DNA from 2 places in the Pseudoalteromonas sp. 23_GOM-1509m genome. Region 2 is predicted to be linked to the other one. Evidence: predicted binding sites of a transcription regulator. Region 2 holds the regulator's gene; the other holds the start of a gene.

Region 1 (15,612 bases), on a different contig from region 2:
CAATAATTTATCTGCTTTAATGGCATTATCATCTTTTGATAACAGCGCCAAAATTGATGAGTCTAATGATGATTTTACGGTTGTGGTATCAGTCGGCTTATCGGCCACCTTATCTGTTGCTAATTGACTTGAAACAACATCGCCTTTTTGACTCGCATTAACAGCTGCTAGCGCTTTTGTGTCAAGCAGTGTCGGCTCACCTTCGCCTTTTCCTGCTAAATTAGCACCTTGTACATTTTGTGTTTGTGGAATGATTTCATCATCCACAACGGCATCACTTGGCATAGTAATAATAGGTGCCAGCTTATCTTCAGGCTTAGCGTTTATTTTAACAGCGTCTTTGTCTATTAACTGCGCACCACCATGGGGGTTATTTTTTACTGAGGTATCGATGACTTGTGCCGCATTAATTTGCGCCAGCATATCTTCACCGCTCAAAGGCTGTTCTTCGCTGGTTTGATCTTTTAGGTCGACTTGTTCATCTGATTGTTGTTTTTGTGGCACTTTGGCTTGCGCACTATGTGTTTCAGAGGCTTGGTTAGCAAGTGCTAATTGATCAAAAAAGCCCGCATCATTACTGCTGTCTAGCTTTGCTTTATCACTGTCTTTTTTAACTAAGTATGAGTCTTGCTCAGATACCGCTAACATTGAAATATCATTCATCGCCATAAATCACCTAATAAAAGCGGCAACAGCCCACCGCACAATCCTAAAAATCATTGCTCTTGTAGAATCTAAGCAATTAGCATGCCTACCTTATAGTGCTTTATGCCTTTGATAAAACTGATTAGAGGAAAACTCGTCGAGCATTTTTTGCTCATTCTTAGCGACCAATATATCCGCTTTTATCTGTTGTTTTTCAATTAACTTAGCAACCGCTTTCGCTTTTACTTGTTGCTTTAACCACAAAGTTTTACGCTGGCTAACCACCTGCTTTGCGGTATTAACAGTGCTTGCTTGTTGACGGATCGCTTCTTCAATTTTAGCAATAAATGCATGATACTGACTAAATCCGGCACTTGATAAACCCGATTGCCCCTTAATATGAAGTTGCTGCGTGTATTCAAGTCGAAAGTCATTTAAGCCTTGCAGCTTTTGCTGATTTAATTGCAAATTTTGATTAGCTTGCAAGTAGCTCATGCGTAACGTTTCTTCTTTTTCGTTTTCGAGCCTGAGCAACAAATGCAGTTTATTTTTAGCCATTATGCTTGTCCTAATAATTGCGCTAGCCCTTGAAGGCCGTCATCATAACTAATCACATCACGCATCCCTTGTTGTAAAAATGCGTTCACTCTTGGCATCATGTTTATCGCCTGATCGAGCATTTGATCACTGCCTTTTTGATAAGCGCCCAAGGTGATCATGTCTTTGTTCTGTTGATACATTGAATACACTTGCTTAAGCACACGAGCTTGTTGCATGTGCGACTCAGACACCACTTGTGGCATAACCCGTGAAATCGATTTTTCTATGTCAATGGCAGGATAATGGCCGCTGTCGGCTAAATCACGTGATAAAACAATATGTCCGTCAAGTATGGCACGTGCAGCATCAGCAATCGGGTCTTGCATGTCATCGCCTTCACTCAGTACGGTAAAAAAGGCAGTAATAGAGCCTTGCCCTTCCCCGCCATTACCCGCTCTTTCCACCAGCGCAGGTAATTTAGCAAATACTGAAGGTGGGTAGCCTTTTGTTGCAGGGGGCTCACCCACAGCCAGCGCGATTTCACGCTGTGCCATAGCATAACGCGTCACCGAGTCGAGTAATAACAATACGTTTAAGCCTTGATCTCGAAAATACTCTGCAATGGTTACCGCACTTTCGCAGCCTTTTAATCGCATTAATGGTGAGGCATCAGCGGGGGCTGCAACAACAACTGAACGTTTACGCCCTTCAACACCCAGTATTTCTTCAATAAATTCTTTTACTTCTCGACCACGCTCACCGACTAAACCCACTACAATCACATCGGCTTCACTGCCTCGGGTCATCATGCCTAATAATACTGATTTACCCACACCAGAGCCTGCAAATAAGCCCATGCGCTGGCCTTGGCCGACAGTAATCACCGAGTTAATAGCACGTACCCCCACATCCATAGGCTTACTAATGGGGCGTCTTGCAAGAGGGTTTATTGCATTTTGAGCAAATTTGAGTGTATGTTCTGCATTAATTTTACCTAAGCCATCTAAAGGTCTGCCTAAGCCGTCTACCACTCGACCAAGTAAGCTCATGCCAACAGGCAAACCTGTGTCATTAACTTGGGGGATAACTCGCGCACCAGGCAGTACGCCTGAAATGTGGTCGTTAGGCATTAAATACAAAGTTTGATCGTTAAATCCAACAATTTCAGCGTCAACAAAGCCGTTCATTGTTTCAATTTTACATTGGCTGCCTACCGGAGCGCGCAAACCTTTGGCTTCCAGTGTTAAACCAACCACACGCGTTAAAACTCCCGCGACTGCAGGCGCTGGAATTTTAATATGCCGTTGGTATTGAGATAAGCGTTCGCTTAATGAAGTATCGCTCACAGACATAACACGCCAATAAAAAAGTTAGATACCACTGTTATGCAAAAAGCTATCCAACGTTTCTTTGACACGGGTTTTCAAGGTCATATCTAAAGATGATAACGTTGTTTTAACTTCACAACCGCCCCGCTCTAGAGTGGGTTCTGCAATTAATTGCCAATGATTATCTTCAATAGCTTGTTCGCCATAACTGGTTTTTATCAGCGATAAGTCATCTGGATGAAGATGAATTCGAACTTTTTCTTGTTCTGCATTAAGTGCATCAATGCTTTTTTTCAAAGTATGTAAAATAATATCAGGTGATGTTTTTACTTCTTGATAAATAATCGCTTCACTGAGCATAGTGGCTAGCTGTACCAGCTGTTTTTCTGCTTGCTCGTCCACTTTTTTAAGCGGGTCGCTTAAACTATCTAGTAAGCCACGCAGGCTGGTCAACTGCTCATCAATTAAGGGTTTAACGTCTTCTTGGCCTTGTGTTTTACCCAGCTCTACACCTTCTTTGTAACCCGCCTCTTTACCCTCGGTTACGCCTTTGTCAAAGCCATCTATATAGCCTTGTTCGTGCCCTTGTTTAAGGCCTTCTTCGTAGGCATCTTGGCGAATACGCTCCAGCTCTACCATAGTTAATGAAGGCAGCTCTGGTTCTTCCGGTTCTTCTACTTGCTCTTTTGCTATTTCTTTACGGTATAGCTCGGCTAAGGGTGTGCCATAAGCCGTAGAGCGATTGCGAAAGCTTCGCTCATCAGGAGCAACATCAGGAATTGGCCAATTTTTTAATAACTCATCAGCTTCATCTGCATGTAATGGGCGACCTTTAGAGTGACTCATAGGTTATAAGAACTCCTCACCACCGCCACCACCAAGCATAATTTCACCTGAATCAGAAAGGCGACGTGCTGTTGATAAAATTTCTTTTTGCGCCGCTTCTACTTCACTAATGCGCACAGGAGCCATAGCCTCTAAATCATCAGCGAGCATTTCAGCAGCACGTTTTGACATGTTACCCAAAATTTTCTCTTTAAGGGCATCGTCGGTCCCTTTAATGGCTTTCATTAATACATCTTGCGGCACTTCACGCAGGATTGCTTGAATGCCTCTGTCGTCTACATCCATTAAGTTTTCGAAGACAAACATTAAGTCTTGAATTTGTTGCGACATTTCTTCGTCATGCTCACGGATTGAATCCATTAACTGCCCTTCAACATTGGTATCGAGGTAGTTCATGATATCTGCCGCAGCTTTTAAGCCACCCATTTTCGCAGCTTGTGCACCCGCTTGACCGGCAAATTGTTTTTCCATAATTTCATTCAATTCTTGCAATGCTGCCGGTTGTACTTCTTCTAAATTAGCAATACGCATGGTTAAATCGAGGCGCACTTTTTCAGGAAATTGCGCTAAAATTTCAGCCGACTGTTCAGGCTCTAGGTAAGAGAGAACAATTGTTTGAATTTGTGGATGCTCATTACGAATAATGTTAGCCACCTGTTTAGAGTCCATCCATTTTAATGAATCAAGACCTTTAGCGCCTGAGCCCATCACTATTTGGTCTATCAAGCTGGCGGCTTTATCTTCACCTAATGCGGCTGTAAGTGCTTTTTTGATGAAGTCTTCAGACTGAAAACCAATCGTACTAAAGCTTTGAATTTGTTCAATAAACAAATTATGAACCGCGCTAATTTTAGCTTGCGACAAATCATCGATTGCCGCCATGGCCATACCGACCTTTTGCACTTGTTTTGGCTCTAAGTGCTTGAGGATTTGCGCTGCATCTTCTTCAGTTAAGCTCAGCAATAATATTGCCGCTTTATCTACACCATCAAGTTTATCAACATCAAACGCTTGAGGTAGTTGTTTTTGTTCTTGATCAGTCATCTTCTGTTAACCACGCTTTCACTACTTGTGATGATAGTTCTGGTTCATTGGCTACAAGGGCACGAACCGCTTTGAGTAAGTCTTCGTCGCCGTGTAGGTCTGGTAAGCGTAGTGTACCATCGCTTGAGAAGCCAACAGAAGCAGAATCAAAGTCATTATTTAGCATATCTAATGTGCTGTCACCAAGATCAACACCTGAACTAAGAGAATCTTCATCGTATTCTTCAAGTGTATTATCTGGGTAGATTAAGCGTTTAAGCATAGGTTTAACGACAGCTAAAATCAGTACAATAATAACCAGTGCACCTAATACTAAGCGCATCATTTTCATAAACCAATCTTGTTCCCATAAAGGCAACTCGAAATCAAGCGCTGAGTCTTCACGAACAAATGGTACGGTCACTACTTCAAGTGCATCGCCACGTTGCATATCAAAGCCTACGCCACCTTGTAACAAGCGACGAATATTTGACAGGGCTTCAACCGAGCGTGGCGTCATAGTTGTTTCACCATTTTCACCCACCGTAGGCAGGTAATCAACCGCAACAGAGACGCTTATTCTGCGGATCACTCCAGTTTGCTGACGCTTATGTGAAATAGTGGTATCGAGTTCATAGTTACGAGTGGCTTCTTTGTGAGTTCTACTCGGTGAGGTTGCAGTGCCTGCACCGCCCGCCATCGCATCTTCAGGAATAGTTGAGTTAACTGGTGGCTGATTAGTAAGCGCGCCTGGAATACCAACCGCTAGGCCACCAATATTATTTTCTTCAAAGGTCGTTTCACTTCTTACCGCAGGTAAATCTGGGTTGTAACGTTTTTGTGTTTCTTCTACCGCACTAAAGTCCATACTTAAATCTACTTGTGCGGTGTAATTACCTAATCCAACCACGGGGATCAAAATACTGTCGATTTTTTCTAGGTATTCTTGCTCACGTTTACGTTCTATATCGTATTCTTTACGCGAGCGTGCAGCTAAAGAGGTTTGCGAGCCTGAATTTAATAAACGACCATTTTGATCGGTCACAGTAACGCGCGAAGGCTCAAGCCCTTGTACCGCTGAAGCTATCATATCAACAACCGAGTCAACTTCTTCGCCATCTAAAGAGCGACCGCGTTTAAGAGTAAGTACAACAGTTGCAGAGGGTTTTTTCTCTCTACGGGCAAACACATTTTCTTTGGGAATCGCTAACAATACTTTGGCGCGAGTAACATTATTTAGCTCTTCTATAGTACGGGCAAGTTGTTGCTCACGGCCATGTTTAAGGCGCTCACGCTCTAAACGTTGGCTTACCCCAAACCCCATGTCTTGCATAATAATGTCGCTACCTGATGTAGGCCCTTGATCTAAACCTTCACGGGTCATCAATAACTTGATATTTTGATATTCAGTTTCATCCACCGAGACCACATTGCCATCAAGTTGGTAGTCAATTTTTTGTGCATCTAAAAAGTCGAGTGTTTCTATTAACTCTTCAGTTTGCATTTTACCTAAAGGGCGCATATCTGGCTGACGAGCCCAAATAATAACGAAAATAGCAATGGCTAAACAAATAGCTAATGCAACAATCAGGGTAATTTGACGTAAAACATCAACACCGCCAAGGGCACTGAAATAGCCTGATTTTTGCTCTTGTTGATCTTCGTTTTCACTTTGCTCCATCATGCCATCAGCAAGTGCCAGATCTGTAGATTGATTAGATTGCGCCACAATAATTCTCCACTACCTAGTTAAACAGGCATGTTCATAATTTCTTTATAAGACTCAACAAGCTTATTACGAACCTGTACCGTAGCTTCAAATGCCACAGAAGACTTTTGCGAAGCAATCATAGCCTCGGCAAGTGATACGCTTCTGTCGCCATTCTCTACCGCTTTTACTTTTTGCCCTGTGTCTTGCTGAAGTTCATGCACTGTATTAAGGGCATTACTCAACATGTCACCAAACTGTGCTGTAGAGGTTGATTGCACTTGCGTTGGCAAGTTATTAACTTGATTACTACGTGTGGCCTCCGCAGCCATTGATTGCATTTCTTGAAATAAAGCACTGTTTTGAATTTTCATAATTGTCTCTGATAATGCAGTAAACTCTTAAAGAGAATAAAGCACAAAACATGCCAAAAATTAAAACCAATTAAAACAACGCTTTAAGTAAAATAATTAAGCAGTCAGAGTTTTGACAGCCCTAAATTCAAGTGATTGAACTTAGGGCTTATGGGGGTTATGCTGGGAGGGAAATACCTAAATCACGCATTTGTGCTAATTTGTAGCGTAAAGTACGCGGGCTAATACCTAATGTTTCGGCGACCTCTTTACGTTTTCCTTGGCAGCGTGCCAAGGTTTCTAAAATAATACGATGTTCTTTATCTTTAAGCTCATCTTTGTAACTACCAGTATCGACGGCTAACAAATCATTTTTTTGCTCATCTGCAGGCGCTGCTTTTTCATCATAATAAGCGTTACTGAGACTACTTTTTACAGGCTCAATGTCAGCTTTAGTTTCTGCCACAAAATGCGTTGGGGCTAGATTTTCGATAAAAATAGCATGCTCATCAATACTATTTCCACTGCGTAAAATTAATGCTCGCTGGATAACGTTATCTAGTTCGCGTACGTTACCGGGCCAGCTATGGCTAAGCAGTTTTTGCTCTGCACTGCTATCTAAATACGCCATTGGCTCTTTGCTTTTACTTAAGTGACGTTCAATCAAATGCTTAGCCAACACAATAATGTCCCCTGGGCGCTCACACAGTGGTCGCCATAGCAGTGGGAAAACATTGAGTCGATAGTATAAATCTTCGCGGAACTGGTTTTCAGCAACCGCTTCTTTTAACTCTCGGTTACTTGTGGCAAGCACACGTACATCCAGTGCAATGGTTTTACGACCACCTAAACGCTCAACTTCACGCTCTTGTAGTACACGTAACAGCTTGGCTTGCAGGCCTAAATCCATTTCGGTGATTTCATCAAGTAAAATAGTACCCCCCTGCGCTTGTTCAAACTTACCAGGACAAGCCTGTATCGCACCGGTAAACGCACCTTTTTCATAACCAAATAAAGTGGCTTCGAGCATATTTTCTGGAATAGCAGCGCAATTAATCGCTACAAACGGTTCATTACAGCGTTTTGATTTGTCATGAATATAACGCGCCAGTACTTCTTTACCAGAGCCACTTGGCCCAAGCACCATCACACTGGCATCTGATCGAGCAACTTTATTAGCAAGTTCGAGTAATTGAATACTACTAGGGTCGGCGACAATGGGCCCGTCTGTTTCTTTTTCTTTTTCTGGTAAGTAACGACTCACCATATTCAATAGCACTTCTGGTGCAAATGGCTTAGCCATATAATCAATCGCGCCTAAACGCATAGCCTCTACAGCATCATCAATAGTGGCATAGGCCGTCATCATTAGTACGGGTAAATCAGGGTAATTTAATTTAATACTACGTAATAAATCCAAGCCGCTCATTGCGCCCATTTGTACATCACTGACCACCAATGAAAATACTTCTTTTTTTAGTAGCACCATGGCTTGCTCGGCACTATTGGCGGCCATACAGGCTATACCTGACATTTCAAGCGTATCAATTAATGCTTCACGAAGTCCGGCGTCATCTTCTACAACTAAAATAGTGTTACTCATTGTGACTCCCCTAATTTAGATGTGACACTAATAGGTAGCAACATACTAAAAATTGCTCCCCCTTGTGGGTTGTTGTCTGCTTCAACACGTCCCTGATGTGCACTGGCCACTGAACTTACAACGGCAAGTCCTAAACCAGTACCTTGGCTTTTAGTGGTATAAAAGGGTTCAAATATTTTTTCAGTTTGTGCTAAATCAAGCCCAGGGCCATTATCACTAACACTAATGCGGACATAATCAGGGTCTTGTATATCACGCAAAGCACTAAGATGTACTTGTGCACCACTGCCAATGACTTGAATACTATTATGAATTAGGTTTTGAATTGCGCTTGCCAATGCTGTTTTGTTACCCATAATTTCAATATCAGGCTCAGGTAAGCTCACATTTAATTCGCTATCATTGAGCGCTACCATAGCATCGGCACCGGCTTTAACTTCACTTAGTAGCTGTTGCATCGACACTTGCTCAACAACTTGTTGATCACCACTTTTAGCAAATAACAGCATGTCGTTTACTTGGGTTTCTAAATCTTTTAAACGTGACATTAATTTAGTATGAAAACTGCCGCGAGACGCTTCGGGTAAGCGTTTTGAGCCTAAATTTGCGGCATACAACATAGCCGCTGATAACGGTGTGCGTACTTGATGAGCTAAAGACGCCACCATTTTACCTAAGGCACTTAAACGCTGCATATGCGCGACTCGCTTTTGTAAGCGTCGGGTTTCGGTTAAATCGGTCATTAGTATAAGTTGCCCAGGCTCAGGCGCGAGTGCAGTAATATCGAGCTTTATTAAGCGTCCATCTTTTAACGACACTTCATGACCATCATCTTGATGAGGACGAAATGAGCGCTGAATAACGCTAAACCACTTCTCTCCTTCTAATGGCTCGCCGAGCATATCGATAGCTATTTGGTTTGCCTTAGCGATCATTCCTTTACCATCGAGTACAATCACGCCCGCAGGCATGGTATCAACCAGATGAGAGAGCCAACTTGCTTGTTGACGCAAATCACTCAACTCACCAACATACTCCTCTTGCAGTAAACATGGGTTATACTGATTAGCAGAAATAAACTGGGGTTTTAGCACACTTGCAAGGGCCATAATCAACTCTCTAAAATAATGTAGATACACTGGCTAATGCACAATATGTACCAAAATTATTTCATAATAATATCAACAATTTAAATAGTTAAAATACGTGCCGTAAAAATGACGCGCTAAGGAATAAGCATGAAAGAAGAAGCTCAGTATCGCTGTCCATGGTTAGATACTTCAAAACCAGACTACGTGGATTATCATGACCATGAATGGGGCGTACCTGTGTATGACGATCACCTACTTTTTGAGTTTTTAACGTTAGAATCGGCACAAGCAGGGTTAAGTTGGTACACCATATTAAAAAAGCGCGCTAATTATAAAAACGCCTTTGCAAACTTTGATGTAAATAAAGTAGCGGCCTTTACTGAGCAGGACCTAGAAACATTAATGCAAAATGAGGGAATTGTTCGCAACCGCTTAAAAATAGCCGCAACAATTAATAATGCAAAGTGCTTCATTGCTATTCAAAAAGAGTTTGGCAGCTTTAGTGATTACCAGTGGCGGTTTGTTGGTAATAAACCTCAGGTAAACGATTTAGAGACGCTTGCGGATTACCCCGCAGTTACTGAGGCATCAACATTATTTGCAAAAGATTTAAAAAAGCGTGGCTTTAAATTTTTAGGCCCAACCACAGTATATGCCTACATGCAGGCGTGCGGTATGGTTAACGATCATAGTAATAATTGCTTTAGAAAAGAAGAAGTTAAAAAGCTAGGCTAGGTGGGGGTTACGGGTTACGAGACGCGGGGTAAACCCGCTGACAAGTATAGCGCCGAGTTTGAATTAAACGCGGTGTTTATTTTTTCTAACCTAACACCTAGCGCCTAGTACCTAGCACATGCACTTAGCTCTCAATCTCTAGAAAGGTTATATTTTTTCATTTTTTCGACCAGTGTGGTTCGTCTTACACCAAGTACTTCAGCAGCACGGGCGACAACGTAATCAAAGCGCTCTAATGCCTGTGTGATTAAGTTAATTTCAAGCTCAGCTAAGTACTCTTTAAGCTCAATACCTTCATCGGGCAATAAACCAGGTGCGGCCTGAGCAAAGTCATCTTCTAGATCTATTTCATCTTCGCTAAATCCGCCACTAAAAATATCATTAAAGGCATCACGCTCCATCAGCTCTTCTGGGTACTGTGGCTCATAGGCTTCAACTTCAATGTAGCGGTATTTATTGGGTAAATCAGGAACATCCACCACCTTATCTGGAAACATAATAACCATTCGTTCAACAAGGTTCGCCAGCTCACGAATATTACCCGGCCAAGCATGTTCTTTTAAACTATCAATAGCACGCTCTGTAAACTTAGCCGTAGTACCGCTTTGTTCATTTACACGGCGCATAAGCTCTTTAAGTAGTAATGGTATGTCTTCTGCGCGTTGAGCAAGAGATGGGCTCTCAATAGGAAAAACATTTAAGCGATAGTATAAATCTTCTCTAAATGAGCCTTTTTCTATCATGTTTTCAAGATCACGGTGGGTTGCAGCAATCACACGGACATCAGCTTGGATCGCTTTGGTACCACCAACGCGCTCATAACTACGCTCTTGGAGCACTCGCAGTAATTTAACCTGCATTTGTAATGGCATATCCCCTATTTCATCTAAAAATAGCGTGCCACCTTGCGCTAACTCAAAACGGCCTTTTCGTGCTGAAATAGCCCCAGTAAACGCGCCTTTTTCATGACCAAATAGTTCACTTTCTAATAGCTCAGCAGGAATAGCCCCACAGTTGACCGGTACAAAAGGGCCTTTATTACGTTTAGAAAGCAAATGTACGTTACGGGCGACCACTTCTTTACCTGTGCCCGACTCACCCAAAATAAGTACATTGGCATCGGTTTTTGCAACCTGCGTAATTAAAAAGCGTAAATCTTTTACCGCTTTGGTTTCACCAACAAGACCATCAAAGGTGCTTTTCTCTTTATTATTTTTATGTTCATGCGGCAACATGCGCTGATATTGCTGACAGTCGTGTAACAGCTGTGTGGTTATTTCATGAGTAAATGGCTCACATATCAACCCCACAACATTAGCCAAACTCAACAAAGGTTTAAGCGTTTCACCAATGAGTAAAAAAGGAAATGTTGGGTATCGTTTAATTAAACTTTCGTGATCTAAAGACTGCAAAGCACCTAACACCACAATACATTCTTTGTTTTGATAGTGGCTGCATGCCTGTTCAAAGTCAGCTTCTGTTTGCAACTGTACAGCCTCACCAATAAAAGTAAGCGATGCGTATAATCCAATAGAGCGATTGTTATTATTATCTAAAATTAAGATCATCTTTAGCGAGCCATTTATTTCACTAATTTGTTTTATTAATCAAATTGTAAGCCAGTTGGGTTTGGATGCAAGCAATAGCGGCGATTTTTTGACATTAACGCCAAAAAACAGACACCCGCCCCGCAAAGCTAATACTTTATAACTAATAACTCTTTAACTATTTATAACGGCATACCGACTTAGGATGAATTATCTAACACGTTTTGCCACTGATGATGATGCGACTCTACACAGAAGAAACTCATAAAAAGTGCTATTATTACTTAAAGGTGTGACTGTTTTTGCCGATAAGTAATAGTCAAACTTATGTTGGAACTAAACTTGCTTAAGGTTCTACACAGTAATTAAAATTTGAGGAATTACCCATGGCTCATGCATCAATCAATAAATACCGTCAAATAACAGTTAGCAGCGTTAAAGAGATGACTCCCTACGACCAAGTTAAACTCGTGTTTGTAAATATTGTTGGCAAGCTCTCTGCTGCAAAAGGATTTATTGAACGTAAAGAGTTAGAAAAAAAAGGCAACGCAATCTCTGATTGTATTGTGCTACTTGGTGCGTTGCAGCAAGTGTTAAATTTTGAAGACAATAATGAAGTATCAACTAACTTAGACTCTTTGTACGATTACTGTCAGCGTTGCTTATTAACTGCAAACCTTGAAAACAACATTGATAAAATTGATGAAGTAATTACCTTAATTAAAGAGATTAAGTCAGGCTGGGAAGCAATTCCATTCGAACAAAGAGAACCACAACTGTAATGACTTTAAAGCAGGTTACGAGCTCACAAATTACTGATAGTAAGACCAGAGACTACTGCAATGAGCTGGTTAGTTTGATTACTGACTCTCAGGATTGGGATATTGAGCAAGCACTGAATATTCATAGCCGGTTAGACAGTTACATGAATGAATCTTTAAAGCATGACGACGGTTTTTATTCTGAATCTGAGCTTGAGTTTTTAATCGCATTTGTGGCACAGCTTTCAACACTATTTGATAGCGAAAAACAAAAGTTAGCGATAGAAATTATAAAGAAACAAAAAAGCAAAGGCGCGGTGAATAAGTATAAATCTAATATTTAAACATATTATTTACTTTAGGCCCCCCCTATTTTATTCCCCTTTACAGAGTGATTAAGCAGATTTTTCACTCTGTATTTTTATTTCCTCAAACCTCACTATAAAACAACACAGTTAGTTACTAACAATCGAACAAACATAAAAAAACCTGACTCATAAGCCAGGCTTTATTTGCTAAACAAGGTTAATTGTTTAGCTAGACTTTTTAACCACACCAGGTAGGTTAGCTAATTGCTGTTGCAAGTAACTCCCTGTCGAGTTTAGGTTAGCAACGAGCAAATCCATTGCGTTGTACTGGCTATATAATCGCTCTTCATATTTAGCCATACGGGTATTAAACTTTTCTACGTCAGTTTCTAGTTTAGAAATTTGTGATTCGCGACCTTCTATACGAGAGCTAATAATACCATCAGAGGCCGTATAACCTTTAATAACAGTATCTAACTGGCCAACAAAACCATCACCGTCATTTTCGCCAACAAAAAACGTTTGGATAGCTTGTGGATCACTTTCTACCGCAGCTTTAAGTGCATCAGAATCAATACTTAACTTACCTGAGCGCTCAGTTCTAATACCAAAGTTAGCTAAAAAGTCGGTATTACCATTACCCGTGCTAAATTCAGATGTTAACATCGAGCGTACTTGGTTTACTGAACCTCTAAGTAATGAATCACCCGCAAGCGCACCTACCCCCTCTTCAGCACTAGATCGACCTAACTGATTTGATAAGTCAATAAACGCATTAAACTTTTCTACAAACGATTTTAATCCAGCCGCAACATTATTATTGTTCTCTGTTATCGTTGCTTTACTTAAATCATCATCTGCGTTGTGCGTTTTTTTGGCATTAATGGTGACACCCTCAATGACATCTTTAAACTCATTTGTACTGCTTGTCGCAACAAGCGTCCCATCAATCGTAATTGAGGCATCGGTCGCTGCCGTTACTTCATTTAAATTTTCAGCATAGGTTGCAGATGCAGCATCGCTGTCATAAGCTAGTCGTGATAAGCCAGACAAATCAGTATTATTAGCATCACCAACATCATCAACCACAATCTTTATTGCGTTTTCTGCGCCAGTTTCCTTACTTGATAATACCAATCGCTGCCCCGTATCATCAGTAATAATAGTGGCATTAACTGAGTCGTTATCGGTAGAATTATTAATAGCATCACGAATATCAGCAAGGGTTGCTGTATCTGACACATCAATATTAAAATTATTACTACCTGAACTAATGGTTAGCTTACCATCACCCACAGCCTCATCACCTGCTATGGCACTTGAGGTTAACTTGTGGTTTTCAGCTAAGCTGTTTACTTTTATAGAATAGTTGTTAGTTTGCGCGTTTTTTTCAGAGCTTAAAGAGACAAAGTCATCGCTACCACTGATAGTACGCTTTTGAAAGTTTTCGATGTCCCCCAATGATTCTAGAGAACCATTAAGCTCTTCTAAAGACGCTTTTAAGGTCCCTACCGCAGAAATGTCCGTAGTAAAATTTGCTTGCTGTTGTGTTACCCGTGCTTGATAAGGGGCTTTTTCAGCATTGACTAAAGCAGTTACAATTTCATTAACTTGAAGTCCTGAACCTATACCTGTAAATGAAATAGCCATAATACTTACCCTCTTAAATTGCTCAAACTAAACTTTAAAATCAACTAACACGCCAGTGGCTTCTGCTAATTTAGCAACAATACCTAATACTTCTTCAGAGGGATATTGCTTAACTAAATCACCGCTTTCTTTATCAATTACCTTAATAACATTACGGCCAGAATCTTCATCTACTTTAAACTGTAGGCTACGATTCATTTCGCCCATAAAGTCCTGCAATTGTTGTACCACCTTCTCTAGTTTTTCAGATGACAACTCAGTTTCAGAAACTTCACTATTACTTGCCGTGGTGGTGATGGGTGTATTCTTTTGCTCATCGGCGTTTTGCTTAACTTGTGACGGGGCTTGGTAACTTGAGCTAACCTCACCTTTTTGCGCTGAGCTGATATTTAGATTTAAACTTTGCGTTTCCATAATTCGCTCCTACTATAAAGCGATATAAAGCTTTATACCTATACAAGAAAGGAAGGGTTGCCCCTTCCTTAGTAGTTAAGTATAGAGCTTATTATTAAATTAACCTAATAAGCTAAGTGCTGCCTGTGGTAACTGGTTAGACTGAGCTAAGATTGTTGTACCAGCCTGTTGCATAATCTGGTTCTTAGTTAGTTTAGCCGTTTCTGCAGCGTAATCTGTATCTTCGATACGGCTTTTAGAAGCTGATACGTTTTCTGATACGTTTGCAAGGTTAGCAATAGTGAAACCAAAACGGTTTTGTACCGCACCTAAGTCAGCACGTTGTGCATCAATTTGCGCAAGCGCCGCATCAATTGTTTCGATTGCATTTTGCGCGCCAGCACTGGTTGTACCTGAAATATCAACAGTTTCCACTGAAACTAATTTACTTGTACCACCTGTTGCTCCGATAGCTGCAGCGCCAGTACCTAAAACTTCGTTTGCCGTAGTACCTGAAACACCGATTTTATCAGGTGAGCTTAAGCTTAATGAAGATGTAACGCTCATTGCAGCATTTGCACTTGCAAGCTGAGCACCGGCTGTTAAGTTATTTTCTAAGCTTACGGTTGCATTAGCAGTGGTAGAGCCAGTAATCTGGATACCATCAACACCTTCGGTTTTAAGCGTTAGCTTACCGTCGTTTACAACTGCATCGTAACCATCAGCCTGCAAATCAGCCGCTAAACGGTCAATATCACCACCGTAGTTAGCTAAATCGTAAGAGTCAGCACCTACACCATCATCAGCACCATCAACAACACCTGAAGCACCTGTTGCGGTATTACCAATTTCTAAGATACCATCATCACCAGCACCTAACGCAGAGATTGTTACATCTAATTTTGCTGTAGCAGTAACACCTGCAGCAGCATCATTGATAGTTTTTGCAATTGTTGCAGCGCCATCGCCAGCACCAACCGCTGTAGCTTTACCATTTATAACTAAATCTGGGTCAGCAGTAGTTGCTGTAGTTAACGCTGTTGCAGCTGCAGCAACACCTAAAACAGTACCTGCACCTTCA
Region 2 (15,612 bases):
GGTGAATCCGCCGGCTTATCCGCTTGAAACTCAGGAAATGGATGACGTGTTTGGTTTACCTTACCAGCGTATTCCACACCCAAGTTATGGCGATAATAAAATCCCCGCTTACGACATGATTAAAACGTCGGTAAATATTATGCGCGGCTGTTTTGGCGGCTGTTCGTTTTGTTCTATTACCGAGCATGAGGGGCGCATAATACAAAGCCGTTCACAAGAATCGATTATCGAAGAAATTGAACAAATTAGAGATAAAGTGCCGGGCTTTACTGGGGTTATTTCTGATTTAGGTGGGCCAACTGCAAATATGTACAAACTGCGTTGTACCAGTAAAAAAGCAGAGAGTACGTGCCGTCGCTTGTCGTGTGTGTATCCTGATATTTGTAAGCATATGGATACCGATCACACACCCACTATCGACTTATATAAAAAGGCGCGTGAGGTTAAAGGGATCAAAAAGATCTTAATTGCTTCGGGCGTGCGTTATGACCTTGCTGTACGTGATCCTCGTTACGTTAAAGAGCTAGTAACCCATCATGTTGGTGGATATTTAAAAATAGCACCTGAACACACAGAAGATGGCCCATTATCAAAAATGATGAAACCAGGTATGGGCGCCTATGATGAATTTAAAGCGTTATTTGATAAGTACTCAAAAGAAGCGGGTAAAAAGCAGTATTTAATTCCATACTTTATTTCTGCTCACCCGGGGACTAAAGATGAAGACATGGTAAACATGGCTTTGTGGCTGAAATCGAATGATTTTAAGCTTGATCAGGTACAAAATTTTTATCCATCACCGATGGCCAACGCAACCACCATTTATCATACTGAAATGAACTCGCTTCGTAATATTAAAAATAATACTGAGCAAGTTGCTGTGCCTAAGGGAGCGCGTCAACGTCGTTTGCATAAAGCAATTTTACGCTATCACGATCCTGCCGGTTGGCCAATGATCCGCGAAGCCCTGCGTAACATGGGCAAAGCCAAGCTTATTGGTAAAGGTCCAAATTGTTTAGTGCCAGAAGAAGGCCGAGATGAAAGGCAAACCAAAGGCGGTAAAGGCAATAAGGGCGGTCGTCCTGCGCTTACTCGTCATACTGGCTTTAGCCAGTTTAAAAAAGCCAACACTAAGCCTAAGGTAGGTGGTAATCGCCAGCGCGCTAAGTAGCCTTAACTTATGTAAAGTAACTATCGGCTTAAACAAAAACACCGCGTATTGATGCGGTGTTTTTGTTTAAAAACGTTTATAAAAAGATTAAATCAATAACCAAGTCGCAGTACCTAAGAAGGCAAATATACCAACAATATCAGTTACTGTGGTTAGTACCACACTGCCTGCAAGTGCTGGATCTATTTTCATTTTTTTAAGCAATAGTGGGATACTAGCACCCGCAATACCTGCTGCAACTAAATTCATAAACATAGCAAACGCTAAAACACCACCGAGTTTGAAATCCCATTGCCAAAGCGCAACAACACCGGCAATTAGGATAGACCAAACCATACCGTTAATCGCACCGATAGCGAGTTCTTTTAATAATAAAAAACGTTGGTTAGTTTGGTTGATATGGCCCACCGCGATACCGCGAATAACCAAAGTTAAGGTTTGGCTGCCTGCAACCCCACCCATTGACGGGACAATGCCATTGAGCACAGCAAGAATTGGTAATATAGCTAAGGTGTTTTCAAAAAAGCTCGCCACAATTGCAGCTAGCAATGCAGTTAGTAAGTTTACACCCAGCCAAATTGAGCGCTTTTTAGAGCTTTTCAACACAGGTGCAAAGGTATCTTCTTCATCATCTAAACCCGCTAAACCCAGTAAACTGTGCTCAGCGTCTTCACGAATAACATCAACGATATCATCAATGGTGATCCGCCCAAGCAAGTGTGCGTTGTCATCAACAACCGGTGCCGATATCCAATTATGACGCTCAAACAATTGTGCAACTTCGCTCTCATCCATTGAAATAGGAATAGACTCACAGTCTTCATCCATTAAATCATGAACAATTTTTTCAGGGGGGTTGGTTAATAAAGTACTCAGCGATAGGGCGCCTAAAAAGCAGTTATTTTCATCAACCACATATAAGTCATCTGTACCCTCAGGTAATTCGCCGCGTAAGCGAATATAACGCAGTACCACATCTAGAGTCACATCGGGGCGAATAGTAACGGTATCTATATTCATCAATGCGCCAGCAGAGCGCTCTTGATACGATAAAGCCTGCGTTGCACGTTCTCTATCTTGAATATCCATAGCGCTAACAACGTCTTTATAAACAGTGTCAGGTAGGCTACGTAGTACTTCCCCTAAGTCATCATGACCCATGTCTTCGGTTGCAGCAGCAATGTGCTCGGGTGCCATTTGCGCAATAATGCCCAAACGTACATCTTCAGAAAGCTCTTCAAGCACATCACCTTGTACATCAGGATCAACAAGCTGCCAGAGCATACGGCGAATTTTATGCGGGGATGATTCTAAAAGAAGTGCGGTATCACAAGGCGCCGTTTTTGCCAGCATGCGTCTAACTTGAACAAATTGACCACTATTTAGTGACTTAGTCACCTGTTTTAGTTGTTGTAGTGGAATATCTTGTTCTAAAGCTTCAGGCATTGGCGTCCTTAATTAAATTGTATTACATGCTGGAAGGGTATAAATGCTATTCAATTTTAGTTTATCTTACTTTATGTGAGCAAACTACCTCAACCACTATTAACCTAAGCTTAGGATGATGAGTTAATAATGAACTTTTTTATTCTTGCTCATTAAATCGTTGGTCGATGAGCTCACCTATTGCGCTAAGTGCAGGCTCAGCGTCGGGGCCTTCGCATACCACCTTAACTTCTTTGCCTTGGCTGCTTTCGAGTAACATAAGTGCCAGCACGCTATCGCCAGCGGCTTGTTTGTCATCTTGAAATAAAGTGATTGTGGCATCAAATTGCACAGAAAGCTGAGCTAATACTGTCGCCGCTCTAGCGTGTAATCCTAATTTGTTTTTTATTAAAAATGTATTTTCTAAGCGCATTGCATGTTCTCACTCGGTATTATTCTTGTTCTCGGTGGCGAATTTTTACATTAGGATGGCTCATTGCAAAGCTTTCGCCAATGGTTTGCGCTAAATAAACAGAGCGGTGTTGCCCACCGGTACAGCCAATTGCAATGGTTAAGTAGCTGCGGTTATTTCGTTCTAAATGCGGCAGCCATGTTTGCACAAATGTTTGAATTTGCCATGTAAATTTTTGCACTATACTGTGACTTGCTAGGTAGTCTTTTACTGGTTGGTCCAGCCCTGTAAGTGGCTTAAGTTCAGGCTCCCAATGCGGGTTTGGTAAAAATCGGGCATCGAATACGTAATCTGCTTCTTTAGGGATGCCGTGTTTAAAACCAAATGACTCAAAGGTAATGATCAGTTGTTTATCTTTTTTTCCGAGTATTTTTTCACGAATAGACTCAGCAAGCTGATGCACACTTAAATCCGTGGTATCAATCATATAATCAGCACGGTTAATCAATACATCAAGTAGTTGTTTTTCTTTTTTTATGGCTAAATCAAGCGGCAAAGAATCAATAGATAAAGGGTGGAGACGTCGCGTTTCTGAAAAACGTTTTATTAATGTTTGATCGTCACTGTCTAAATAAAATACCGTTGGTTTAGTAAAACCAGGTAAATATTCAATGATTTCATTAAACTGCTGTTGCTCTTTAGGTAGGTTACGTACATCAACACTCACGGCAATTTTATTATAACTGTCGGAAACACTGCGCACTAATGATGGTAATAAATTAAGAGGAATATTGTCTACACAATAATAACCTAAGTCTTCCACAACGCGTAACGCCACAGATTTACCTGAGCCTGAACGACCGCTTATAATTATTAATTCCATTTATCACCTTTCTTTATTACTACGATTGACTGACGATAACCTGATACAGTTCGCTATCCGATTTGGCGGCGCGTAACTGTTTACAAAATTCTTTATCATTGAGCTTATCAGCAATCGTGGCTAGCGTCTTCAAATGCTGCTGATTATCGCCATCGGGAACAATTAACGCGACAAAAATGTCAACCGGCCGGTTATCAATCGCATCAAAATTAATAGCTGTTTCGCTCACTAAAATCAAAGCAAGGGGCTCTTGAGCTCCACTCATGCGACCATGTGGAATAGCAATGCCTCGGCCAATGCCTGTACTTCCAAGCTTTTCTCTTGCAGTTAATGCATTAAGAATATCTTGTTGTGTTAAATAGGGCAGCTTATTGTGAGCCAATTCACTGATAAATTCTAAAATTCTTTTTTTACTATTAAAAAGGACCGCAGCTTTACTGCAGTCCTGACAGATAAGTGAGCTTAGTTTCATAGTGTTAGTGTCGAGCAAGTTTCTCTTTGTGTTTAATTACTTGACGATCTAGCTTGTCAATGAGCGAGTCTATAGCGGCATACATATCTTGATGCTCAGTAGAGGCAAAAATCTCAGCGCCACTAACATGAACGGTTGCTTCAGCTTTTTGGTTTAGTTTTTCTACATCGAGAATAACGTGCACATTCGTTATGTGATCAGTGTGCCTCTGTAACTTCGAAAATTTACTATTTACGTAGTCTCTAAGCGAGTCGGTAATATCTACATGGCGACCAGTTAAATTCAGTTGCATAAACATTTTCCTCTTTGTTGTACGCCTTAAATCAAACTTTTACGTTGATTAGACGGGGGAATAGCTAGAGATTCGCGATATTTTGCAATGGTTCTCCTCGCTACTTTAATTCCTTGCTCTGCCAATATATCTGCAATTTTACTATCACTCAATGGTTTAGCTGAGTTTTCTGCAGCGATTAATTTTTTAATTAATGCACGTATTGCTGTTGATGAACATTCGCCACCATTTTCAGTACTTACATGGCTTGAAAAGAAATATTTAAGCTCAAAAATGCCACGTGGTGTATGCATGTATTTTTGCGTAGTAACACGCGATATAGTCGACTCATGCATTTCCACCATTTCAGCCACATCGTTAAGCACCATAGGCTTCATAGCCTCAGGACCGTGTTCAAAAAAGGCCTGTTGCTGCTGCACAATACAGTTGGTTACTTTAAGTAGCGTGTCATTCCTACTTTCTAAGCTTTTTATAAACCATTTAGCCTCTTGTAAGTGCGAGCGAATAAACTGGCTATCACCACTTGATTTAACCGTACGCGACATAGCTGCATATTGGCTATTTACTCTGATCTTAGGCATGCTATCTGGGTTTAATTCAACTACCCAACGACCTTTAACTTTCTTAACCGACACATCAGGAATAACGTATTCAGACTCTTCTCTAACAATAGTGTCTGCCGGTTTTGGGCTGAGCGTATGAATCAACGTCATGATTTCTTTAAGCTCATCTTCTTTAAGCTTTGTTTTTTTCATTAACGTGCGATAGTCACGTGCAGCAAGTAAATCAATATGATCGGTTAAGATCATTTTTGTTTCGTTTAAAAAAGGTGTGTCTTTATCAAATTGATTTAGCTGAATACACAAGCACTCTTGTAAACTACGCGCGGCTATTCCCACTGGATCAAATAGTTGAATACGCTTTAGTACCGCTTCTATTTCGTCAAGTTCAACTTCATCTTCGCCGTCGTTTTCTTGGTTAAAGCTTTCTAATATTTCTTCACAGCTAAGGGTTAGAATCCCTGAATCGTCCACAGCTTCTACAATTGCAATAGCTATCGCTTCATCGGTAGGACTAAACGGCGTCAGTTGAAGTTGCCACATTAAATACTCATGCAGCGTTTCAGTCGAAGAGCCTTGATAAATAGATTCATCTTCTGGCATTGGGCCCGATGAAGAGGCAGGCGCAGCGCTCATATATTCATCCCAAGTAACATCCATAGCCATATCATCGCTAATGGTGTCTTTGGTCATTGCTTCGCCGCTATCTTGCTCATACTCGCTAGGTTTATCGTCAGCTGAGGCACTTAGCGTTAAGTCATCGTTATCGGCTTTTTGTTCGTTTTTACCTGCAGTGTCTTCGCTGTAATCGTGTTCTTCAACTTCAAGCAAGGGGTTGCTATCGAGCGCTTCTTGAATTTCTTGCTGGAGATCCAATGTACTGAGTTGCAATAAGCGAATTGCTTGTTGCAACTGTGGAGTCATTGTAAGTTGCTGGCCCATGCGCAGCTGTAATGATTGCCTCATGTATCTCTAACAATCCTTTTAAATTAGTATAATTAATCTTAGCAGATGCTTAGTGTAATAACACACATATTAGAGCTTGAACTGCTCGCCTAAATAAACATCGCGTACTGTTTTATCGTTTAATACATATTCTGGAGTGCCTGATGCAATTAACTCCCCATGAGAAACTATGTAGGCTTTTTCACAAACATCAAGAGTTTCGCGTACGTTGTGATCTGTGATAAGTACGCCAATTCCTCGGTTTTTAAGATGCTCTATAATCTTTTTAATATCTAATACTGAGATAGGATCAACCCCCGCAAAGGGTTCGTCTAAAAGGATAAATTTAGGGTTTGCTGCTAACGCGCGAGCAATTTCAACGCGGCGACGTTCACCACCTGATAAAGCCATACCTTGACTATCGCGGATATGCTGAATGCTAAATTCATCAAGTAAATTATTTAAGGTATCTTCGCGTTGTTGTTTATTTAATTCTTTACGTGTTTCTAAGATAGCCATTAAGTTTTGATAAACAGTCAGCTTTCTAAAAATAGACGACTCTTGCGGTAAATAACCAATCCCTAAACGCGCTCGGCTGTGCATCGGTAATAAAGTAATATCTTTATCATCAATTGATATTTTGCCTTTATCGCTAGGCACAAGGCCTACAATCATATAAAAAGTGGTGGTTTTACCTGCACCATTAGGGCCAAGTAACCCCACAATACTGCCAGCTTCAACCTCTAGGCCAACGTTTTTTACAACTTCACGACCTTTGTAGCTTTTAGCTAATAGCTCTGCTTTTAATGTGCTCATGGTTGGCCTTTATCATCTTCTTTTTTATTTTCAACAGGGACTAAAATAGTGTGTACACGGTCTGTTGAGTTTTCGTCTTTTTCTGCGCTAATTAACTGCTGCTCGATATCGTAAGTGATACTTTTAGCTGTTATTTTTTGACCTGCTTGAGCAATGCTTGCATCGCCGATTAAGGTTAAAAAACGCAGCGACACATCGTAACGCACTTCATTAGCACTGGCGCTCATTATAGTGCCATCAGCTTGTGTTTCTTCAAAATATGCAGGGCTGCCTGTGGCAATTAATAACTGTTTGTTATCGCCTAGATCATCGCGTTTATGCACTTCTAAACGGTCAGCTGTGATACGGCGATTACCATGAATAATTTCAACATTTTTCTCAAAAATGCCTACGTTTTCTTTTAATTGACCTTCTTGCTTATCTGCACTAATTGAAATTTGATTAGCAGCGGGGGCTTCAGCAGGTTCAGCGCCATTACTGTTAAAAGCAATTAATAGTGAGGGAACAATTAAAATTTTAAATAGGTTATTGGTCATAATATAGGGTTCGCGTATGGTTAATAAGTTTAATCACCTCGGTTTTTAAATCGGCCTCAAGGCCTTTACCTGTGATTTTTAAATTAGGTCCTGTAATAACGACAGGCTGCTGTGATTGCATGGTTAATAGTTTTATATCAACATTGATGGTCTGGGCGGTGATCGTATCGATCATGGCGTTATCTACTAAGTTTTGAGCGGTTACATTACCCTCTAACACCAGTTGACGGTCGTCGTAGAGGGTGGCTTCATCGGCGTTAATACGCCATGTTTGCTGCTCGTTGTATAAAGTGAATATAGGCTTTTCAAAAAAGGTAAAACCGAGTTGTTGATACAACTCCATTTTTACCGCAGTTACCTTATGGCTCACTTTACCTTGTTCATTATAAGCCGTTTGTTTTAGCTCAATAGCGGTATAATCAGGCTTAGCAATAACTTGTGTTTCTTCGCTTGCAGTAATATCAACCTTAGTAAAATAAGGATACCAGAGCCAAACCATACAGCTTATGAATAAAACGCTCAGTATAATGCGCGCTACATTCATGAACTCGTTCCTTGGCTAGTTAGTGGCTTGTTATTTTCGAGCATAAGTAAGTCTGTCAGCTCTCTTACCGCACCAAAACCGCCGGGCAGTTGGGTTACATAATGTGATAAACGTTTAATAAGTGGATGAGCATCGTTTACGGCAACCGCAAAACCGACTTGCTCCATTACTGGCATGTCTGGGCTATCATCACCTATATAAGCAATTTGCTCATCGCTAAGCGCTAATTTTTGTTTTAATTCTTGATAGGCTATGAGTTTGTCTTCTTGGCCTTGATATATATGTTGTACGGTTAAACTGCTCATACGTTGCTGCACTATATGAGAATGGCGCCCGGTGATCACGGCGACTTCAAAACCGCTGTTAATCAGGGCTTTGATACCAAATCCGTCTTTGGTGTTAAATGCTTTGAGTTCTTCACCTTGGTTTCCAAGGTAAATACGGCCATCAGAAAATACACCATCAATATCACAAATTAATAGCTTTACTTTTTTTGCGCGCGCCTTTGCATCATCACTTAGCGGTTGATAGAGATCTTCAAATTGCATTTATAGCACTCCCGCTTTAAGTAAGTCTTGCATATTTAGTGCGCCAATCGGTTGATTATGCTCATTAATTACAATTAAACCATTAATACGTTTTTGTTCCATAATATTTAACGCTTCAGCCGCGAGCATCTCTTGGGTGGCTGTAGTACACGACTTGGTCATCACAACATTAATTTCAGTGCTATGAATGTCAATACGTTGCTCTAAAATACGGCGTAAATCGCCATCGGTAAACAGGCCTGATAATTGCTGGTCACTATCAACAATAGCGGTCATGCCGAGTCCTTTGGCCGACATTTCAATTAAGGCATCTTTAATCGTTTGCGTCTCGTTAATGATAGGCGTATCAGCACCACTGTGCATAACATCTTTAAGAGTTAAGAGTAATCGCTTGCCTAAGCTACCACCAGGGTGCGATAGTGCAAAATCATCAGCAGTAAAGCCGCGTGCTTCTAATAATGCCACCGCCATGGCATCACCCATAGCGAGTGTGGCAGTGGTACTTGCAGTAGGTGCTAAGCCCAATGAGCAGGCTTCTTGTTCAACTTTAATACACACATGCACATTTGCCAATGTTGCCATGGTTGAGCCTTGGTTGCCTGTCATGGCAATCATTTTGGCACCAATGCGCTTTAATACTGGAATAATATTAAGTACTTCGCTGGTTTCACCAGAGTTTGAAATGAGGATAACCACATCATTTGCTGTGATCATTCCTAAATCACCATGGCTTGCTTCACCCGGGTGAACAAAAAATGCGGGGCTGCCGGTACTGGCAAGAGTGGCGGCTATTTTGTTACCAATATGGCCTGATTTACCCATGCCAATAACAATAATACGACCTGAGCAGTCATACATTAATTGACAGGCTTGGTTAAAGCTTTCATTAACGTATTGTGTAATATCGCTGAGTGCTTGGCGTTCAATCTCTAGAACACGTAACCCTTGTTGAATAAAGTTTAGCGTTGCCATGGGCTATCCTACTTGACTAAAAATATAACCTTGGTAAATCATAAATGCGACGATGAGCAAGCCACCTTCTATTCTATTGATACGTCTTTGACCTCTAAAGTTCAATGACATAGCAATTAGCGCCAAGGTTGCGCCAATCATAATAATAACATCACGGTTAGCTACCGAAGTATCGATAACCGATGGATTAATTAATCCTGCCAGCGGTAATACCGCTAAAATATTAAAAATATTCGAACCAACTATGTTACCCAGCGCTAAGTCATCTTCATTTTTAAGTACACCTGCAATTGAAGCTGCAAGTTCAGGTAAGCTGGTGCCTATAGCAATAATGGTCAAACCAATCACTAAGTCACTTAAGCCAAAATATTTTGCGATATCAACGGCTGAGCCAACTAAAAAGTGTGAACTAACCGGCAGTAAAATCATACCCACTACCAGCCAAAAAACAGCTTTTTTGGTTGGTACATTGTCAGGTACTTCGTCACAGGCTTCGCTCACAAACGGATCGTCTTGGTTTTTAGCTCGCAGTGAGACAAAAATAAGTCCGCCAATAAAAACAACAAAGCCAAATAATAAGGCTGCACCTTCAAAAAATGAAAAATAGTTATCTGAAAAAATATACCAAGTTGCAATGGAGACCAGCAGTACCAGTGGAATTTCACGTTTTAACGTACTTGAAGATACTGATAAGGGTCTTAAAAGGGCGGTAATACCTAAAACTAATAAGATGTTAGTGATGTTTGAACCAACTGCATTACCCACGGCAGTATCGGTTTTATTTGCCAAAGCTGCTGAAGCCGATACCATCATTTCAGGCGCTGAAGAGCCCATAGCTACCACGGTTAAACCTACAATTAGCGTTGGCACGCCAAAGTTTTTAGCCAGTGCTGCTGCACCATAAACAAACCTGTCTGCACTCCATACGAGAGCCGCAAAACCAAGAATTAAAATGACAAACGAGGTAACCATTGTGATAAGCCAATTAATGTAAATTCAGATAGCGCGAATAGTAACAAAAGCCACCATAAAAGTATAAATAAAAGAATAAGGTGTAATACATTAGGCGGTTATTTTAAGTATTCTTTGGCGCTTTTTATATGAAATTTTAAGCCAAAGTTAAGGCTGCTTGAATCAATCTTATAACTGTTTTTGCGACACTATTACAAAATCTTACGAATTGTTTTTTCCATATTGGTTAAAAAACCCTTAAAATAGAAATATGAGAGAGTATTGTTATGGAGAGCGACTTGTCGCAATCAATAGTAGAAGTCAAGGATGTTACCTTTTCTAGAGGCGATAGGGTCATATACAAAAATATGAGCTTTGACGTACCTGAGGGTAAAATTACTGCCATTATGGGGCCAAGCGGAATTGGCAAAACCACGATGCTACGCCTAATAGGTGGCCAGCTTAAACCAGACTCCGGTGATATTTTATTTAAAAACGACAGCATTGTCGCTATGTCGCGTAAAGAACTCTACGCGGCACGTAAACGCATGAGTATGTTATTTCAAAGCGGTGCCTTATTTACTGATATGTCGGTGTTCGATAACATTGCATTCCCCATTCGAGAGCACACGCAACTCAGTGAAGATTTAATCCGTTTAGTGGTATTAATGAAACTACAAGCTGTTGGCTTACGTGGTGCTAAAGATTTAATGCCTTCAGAGTTATCTGGCGGTATGGCACGTCGTGCAGCTTTGGCTCGCTCTATAGCGCTTGATCCTGAACTTATTATGTATGATGAGCCTTTTGCAGGACAAGACCCTATTTCAATGGGGGTTTTAGTTAAGCTGATCAAATCTTTAAACGAAGTACTTGGCTTATCTTCTTTAATTGTCACGCACGATGTGACAGAAGTAATGAGTATTGCCGACCACGTTATTATTATTGCTGATCAAGGCGTTATTGGCAGTGGTACACCAGAGCAGATGCGAGAGCACGAATCACCACTTGTTCAACAGTTTTTAAAAGGGTTATCAGATGGTCCAGTGCCATTTCATTATCCAGCACAAACCTATGCAGATGAACTGTTAGGAGAGCAGCAGTAATGTTGGATTTACTACAAAAAATAGGCCACAAAACGCTGGGCCGATTTGCTGCACTGGGGCGTTCAACCCAAATGCTGGCAAGTGCGTTATGGCATGTACCCAATTTTAAAAAAGGCACACCTTTACTCGTGCGCCAATTATATATGGTTGGCTCACAGTCATTATTGATCATTGTTGTATCAGGATTGTTTATCGGCATGGTCTTAGCCCTGCAAGGCTATACTGTTTTAGTTGATTATGGCGCTGAAGACAGCCTAGGCCCTTTAGTGGCACTCAGTTTATTGCGTGAACTTGGGCCAGTAGTAACCGCATTATTATTTGCCGGTAGGGCAGGCAGTGCGTTAACCGCTGAAATTGGCTTAATGAAAGCCACCGAACAGTTATCATCGCTTGAGATGATGGCCATTGACCCGCTTAGACGAATTATAGCGCCGCGGTTTTGGGCTGGTTTGATTAGTATGCCAATGTTGGCACTTATTTTTTCTGCTGTAGCTATTATTGGTGCTCATTTAGTGGGGGTTGATTGGCTAGGCGTTGATACGGGAAGTTTCTGGTCAATTATGCAATCTCAGGTGTCGTTTGAAAAAGACATACTAAACGGTTTAATTAAAAGTATCGTATTTGCGATTGTTGTTACCTGGATTGCGCTTTACAAAGGGTATGACTGTGTTCCCACATCAGAGGGGATCAGCAAGGCAACAACAGAGACAGTGGTGCACTCATCACTAGCGGTATTAGGTTTTGACTTTATTTTGACAGCGGTAATGTTTACCAGCTAATAGGGTATTAAATAATGAATTCACGGAAATTAGAAATTTTAGTTGGTTTTTTTGTAGCATTGGGCATTTTGGCATTTTCAATGCTGGCGCTCAAAGTGGCTAATTCGGGTATTAGCGGCTCAGGTGAAACCTACACATTGAACGCCAAGTTTGAAAATATAGGATCATTAAAAACACGTGCACCCATTAAGGTGGGCGGCGTTGTTATTGGTCGTGTAGAGTCAATTTATGTGCATCCACAAGAGTTTTTACCAGTAGTAAATATGAGCATTGATGCGCAGTATTTGTGTCGTTTTTCAGACACTAGTTCCATCTCTATCTTAACCTCGGGTATTTTAGGTGAACAATATTTAGGGATTAACCCCGTTATCGCATCAGATTCAGCTAAACAGCGATGCTTAGGCGAAGATGTAGCGAACAGCGAACAAGATCAAGCCATTGACGATTTATTTGGTGTTCAAAGTAAAGCATTAGCTAACGGCGATTCTATTACAGATACCAAGTCAGCATTGGTACTAGAAGAATTAATAGGCCAGTTTTTATTCAACCAAGGTAGTGAGTAATTATTATGTTGAAAACATTTTTAGCAAGTATCGCATTAGTAACTGTCACGCTAGTACAAAGTGTACATGCCGGTGAGGTGAAATTGGCTGATCCTAATAAAATGGTACGTCAGGTTGCTGATAATACCTTTGAGCGTATTACCAAAGACCAGCCGTTAATAACCACTAATAAAGAGCATTTACGGGTCATTGTTGAAGAAGAATTGATGCCTTACATTGACTACAAATATGCTGCACTGAGAGTGTTAGGTAGCGAAGTATCTAAGGTACGCGCCATTACCGACAAAGCAGAAAAAGCAAAAGCAATTGAAGATATTCAGCGTTTTATTGGCGCGTTTAGAGAGTACCTTGTTGCCACTTATGCTGGCGTTTTTACCCAGTATACTAATCAACAAGTTGAATTTGCTGCCGAGCAGCCTTTTAAAGGCAAAGATGTGGTGGTGGTAAAAACCAAAATTGTAGAAGCCGGTAAGCCTGATATTAAAATTGATTTTAAAGTACGTGAAGATAGAAGTGGCGAATGGCGCGCTTACGATATGATTGCTGAAGGCATTAGCTTACTTGATGCAAAACAAAGTGAGCTTCAGGGCATTTTACGCCAACAAGGTATTGACCACGTTAGCGACCTGTTAGAGCAAAAAAGTAAGTTACCGGTTCAGTTTAGAGGCAGTGACACAAATGACTAAATTGGCAATCAGCCAAGTCGATGAACAGCATCTACGAGTCAGTGGTGAATTGACTCATAATTCAATTGGCAATGAACGGCTTCTGAATACCAAGCGACAAACTGAGCATAAAACCCTTTATTTTGACCTAAGTGAGGTGACAAGGGTTGACACAGCCGGCTTAGCTTGGTTAATTCACTCTTTTACAGAATTTAAGCAACAAGGCATTCGCCTTGAATTGCAAAACCCACCTGAACAACTGCAAAACCTTATGCAGTTAGGCCAGGTTACAACCCTATTTGAGTGAGAGTTATGGAAACGAGTCAAGTCGAAACATTATTACGCGACGAACTTCAGTTAGCTGAAGTACATGTAAAAGCCAATGGCAGTCATTATGAAGTAATCGCTGTCGGTGAATGCTTTGACGGATTAAGTCGTGTTAAAAAGCAACAGCTAGTATATGGGCCATTAATGAACACTATTTCAGACGGTACCATTCATGCTGTTTCTATCCGCGCTTTTACTCCGACAGAGTGGAAACGTGAGCAAAAATTCATTTTACCGCAATAAATAAGGCCCCTTAGATGGATCAATTTGTAATTCAAGGTGGCACTTCACTCGCTGGTGAAGTAACTATTTCAGGCGCTAAAAACGCAGCTCTTCCGATTCTATTTGCAGCTTTATTAGCTGATGGCAAAAGTACTTTTACTAACGTACCACATCTTCGCGATATCATTACGACCGAAGCCTTATTAAAAACGTTAGGCGCTGATGTTCAGTGGCAGGGCGATTCACTCATTATTGATGGTGCAACGGTAAATAGCACGTTAGCGCCTTATGACTTAGTAAAGCAAATGCGTGCGTCAGTGCTTGCACTTGGCCCTTTAGTCGCTCGATTTGGTGAGGCACAAGTATCCTTACCTGGTGGCTGTGCTATTGGTGCGCGCCCGGTTGATATTCATATTCAAGGCTTAGAGCGTATGGGCGCTCAAATAACCGTTGAAAACGGTTATATTAATGCCAAAGTAGATGGTCGCTTAAAAGGCGCTGAAGTTTTCATGGAAATGATTAGCGTAGGTGCTACTGAAAACTTACTGATGGCGGCAACGCTCGCCGAGGGTAAAACAGTACTAGAAAATGCTGCCCGCGAGCCAGAAATTATCGATTTAGCCAATTGCTTAATTGCTATGGGGGCTAAAATCAGTGGTGCGGGCTCAAGCCGTATTGAGATTGAAGGGGTTGAGCGTTTATCAGGTTGTGAACACCGAATATTACCGGATCGTATTGAAACAGGTACCTTTTTAGTGGCTGCAGCGATGGCTGGCGGCGAAGTTCTGTGTAAAATGACCGACTTTCATTCACTTGAGCCAGTAATAGAAAAACTACGTGCAACCAATGCGTTATTAGAAGTGCACGATGACAGTATTTATTTAGACATGCGAGGCCGAGAGCTTAAAGCGGTGAATATTAAAACTATGCCTCATCCTGGTTTTCCAACCGATATGCAAGCGCAGTTTACCGCATTAAATGTGGTGGCTAATGGTAGTGCGACGATTACCGAAACTATTTTTGAAAATCGTTTTATGCATGTGCCTGAGCTTCAACGTATGGGCGCTAATATTCGCTTAGAAGGCAATACGGCCTTTTGTGGTGAAACAAAAAGCTTATCGGGTGCGCAAGTAATGGCAACTGACCTTCGTGCATCAGCGAGTCTTATTTTAACAGGGATTGTGGCTCAAGGCGAAACGGTTGTTGATCGTATTTATCATGTAGATAGAGGTTATCAGCGTATTGAAGATAAACTCAGTGCGCTAGGTGCTAACATCAAACGCAAAAGCAATTAGTTATACTAATACAATTATTATTCTAATCCATAAAAAACGCGATGATCTATCGCGTTTTTTTATGTCTAATGCCAAAGTATAAATAAGCGCTTTATAGCTTGGTTTCAAGCTCTGCTACTTTCACCATTATT

The links. The regulator sigma-54, encoded in region 2, starts transcription at its own class of promoters, with help from an activator protein. The targets are predictions, from matches to a motif close to GTTGGCACGNNNNTNGNNT.
Region 1: a site for sigma-54 is predicted at 11,749-11,767, ahead of fliS (flagellar export chaperone FliS). Genes of this name have one in related genera too.

What each region holds. Positions count from the first base shown of each region.
Region 1 covers NZ_KI912433.1:302,735-318,346, forward strand. The annotation lists gene N523_RS0114785 (flagellar hook-length control protein FliK) at 1-669, opposite strand, end outside; gene fliJ (flagellar export protein FliJ) at 757-1,203, opposite strand; gene fliI (flagellar protein export ATPase FliI) at 1,203-2,537, opposite strand; gene fliH (flagellar assembly protein FliH) at 2,556-3,359, opposite strand; gene fliG (flagellar motor switch protein FliG) at 3,363-4,403, opposite strand; gene fliF (flagellar basal-body MS-ring/collar protein FliF) at 4,396-6,111, opposite strand; gene fliE (flagellar hook-basal body complex protein FliE) at 6,132-6,464, opposite strand; gene N523_RS0114820 (sigma-54-dependent transcriptional regulator) at 6,622-8,046, opposite strand; gene N523_RS0114825 (sensor histidine kinase) at 8,043-9,155, opposite strand; gene N523_RS0114830 (DNA-3-methyladenine glycosylase I) at 9,285-9,872, shown strand; gene N523_RS0114840 (sigma-54 dependent transcriptional regulator) at 10,004-11,440, opposite strand; gene fliS (flagellar export chaperone FliS) at 11,806-12,201, shown strand; gene N523_RS0114855 (hypothetical protein) at 12,201-12,524, shown strand; gene fliD (flagellar filament capping protein FliD) at 12,714-14,138, opposite strand; gene N523_RS0114865 (flagellar protein FlaG) at 14,166-14,552, opposite strand; gene N523_RS0114870 (flagellin) at 14,652-15,612, opposite strand, start outside.
Region 2 covers NZ_JADO01000011.1:159,447-175,058, forward strand. The annotation lists gene N523_RS0105405 (YgiQ family radical SAM protein) at 1-1,171, shown strand, start outside; gene mgtE (magnesium transporter) at 1,259-2,617, opposite strand; gene N523_RS0105415 (HPr family phosphocarrier protein) at 2,757-3,029, opposite strand; gene rapZ (RNase adapter RapZ) at 3,049-3,891, opposite strand; gene ptsN (PTS IIA-like nitrogen regulatory protein PtsN) at 3,911-4,363, opposite strand; gene hpf (ribosome hibernation promoting factor) at 4,368-4,655, opposite strand; gene N523_RS0105435 (RNA polymerase factor sigma-54) at 4,682-6,181, opposite strand; gene lptB (LPS export ABC transporter ATP-binding protein) at 6,251-6,976, opposite strand; gene lptA (lipopolysaccharide transport periplasmic protein LptA) at 6,973-7,512, opposite strand; gene lptC (LPS export ABC transporter periplasmic protein LptC) at 7,502-8,056, opposite strand; gene kdsC (3-deoxy-manno-octulosonate-8-phosphatase KdsC) at 8,053-8,604, opposite strand; gene N523_RS0105460 (KpsF/GutQ family sugar-phosphate isomerase) at 8,605-9,576, opposite strand; gene N523_RS0105465 (calcium/sodium antiporter) at 9,580-10,548, opposite strand; gene N523_RS0105470 (ATP-binding cassette domain-containing protein) at 10,815-11,630, shown strand; gene mlaE (lipid asymmetry maintenance ABC transporter permease subunit MlaE) at 11,630-12,409, shown strand; gene mlaD (outer membrane lipid asymmetry maintenance protein MlaD) at 12,424-12,972, shown strand; gene N523_RS0105485 (MlaC/ttg2D family ABC transporter substrate-binding protein) at 12,978-13,658, shown strand; gene N523_RS0105490 (STAS domain-containing protein) at 13,651-13,944, shown strand; gene N523_RS0105495 (BolA family protein) at 13,950-14,207, shown strand; gene murA (UDP-N-acetylglucosamine 1-carboxyvinyltransferase) at 14,222-15,481, shown strand; gene N523_RS0105505 (trypsin-like peptidase domain-containing protein) at 15,573-15,612, opposite strand, start outside.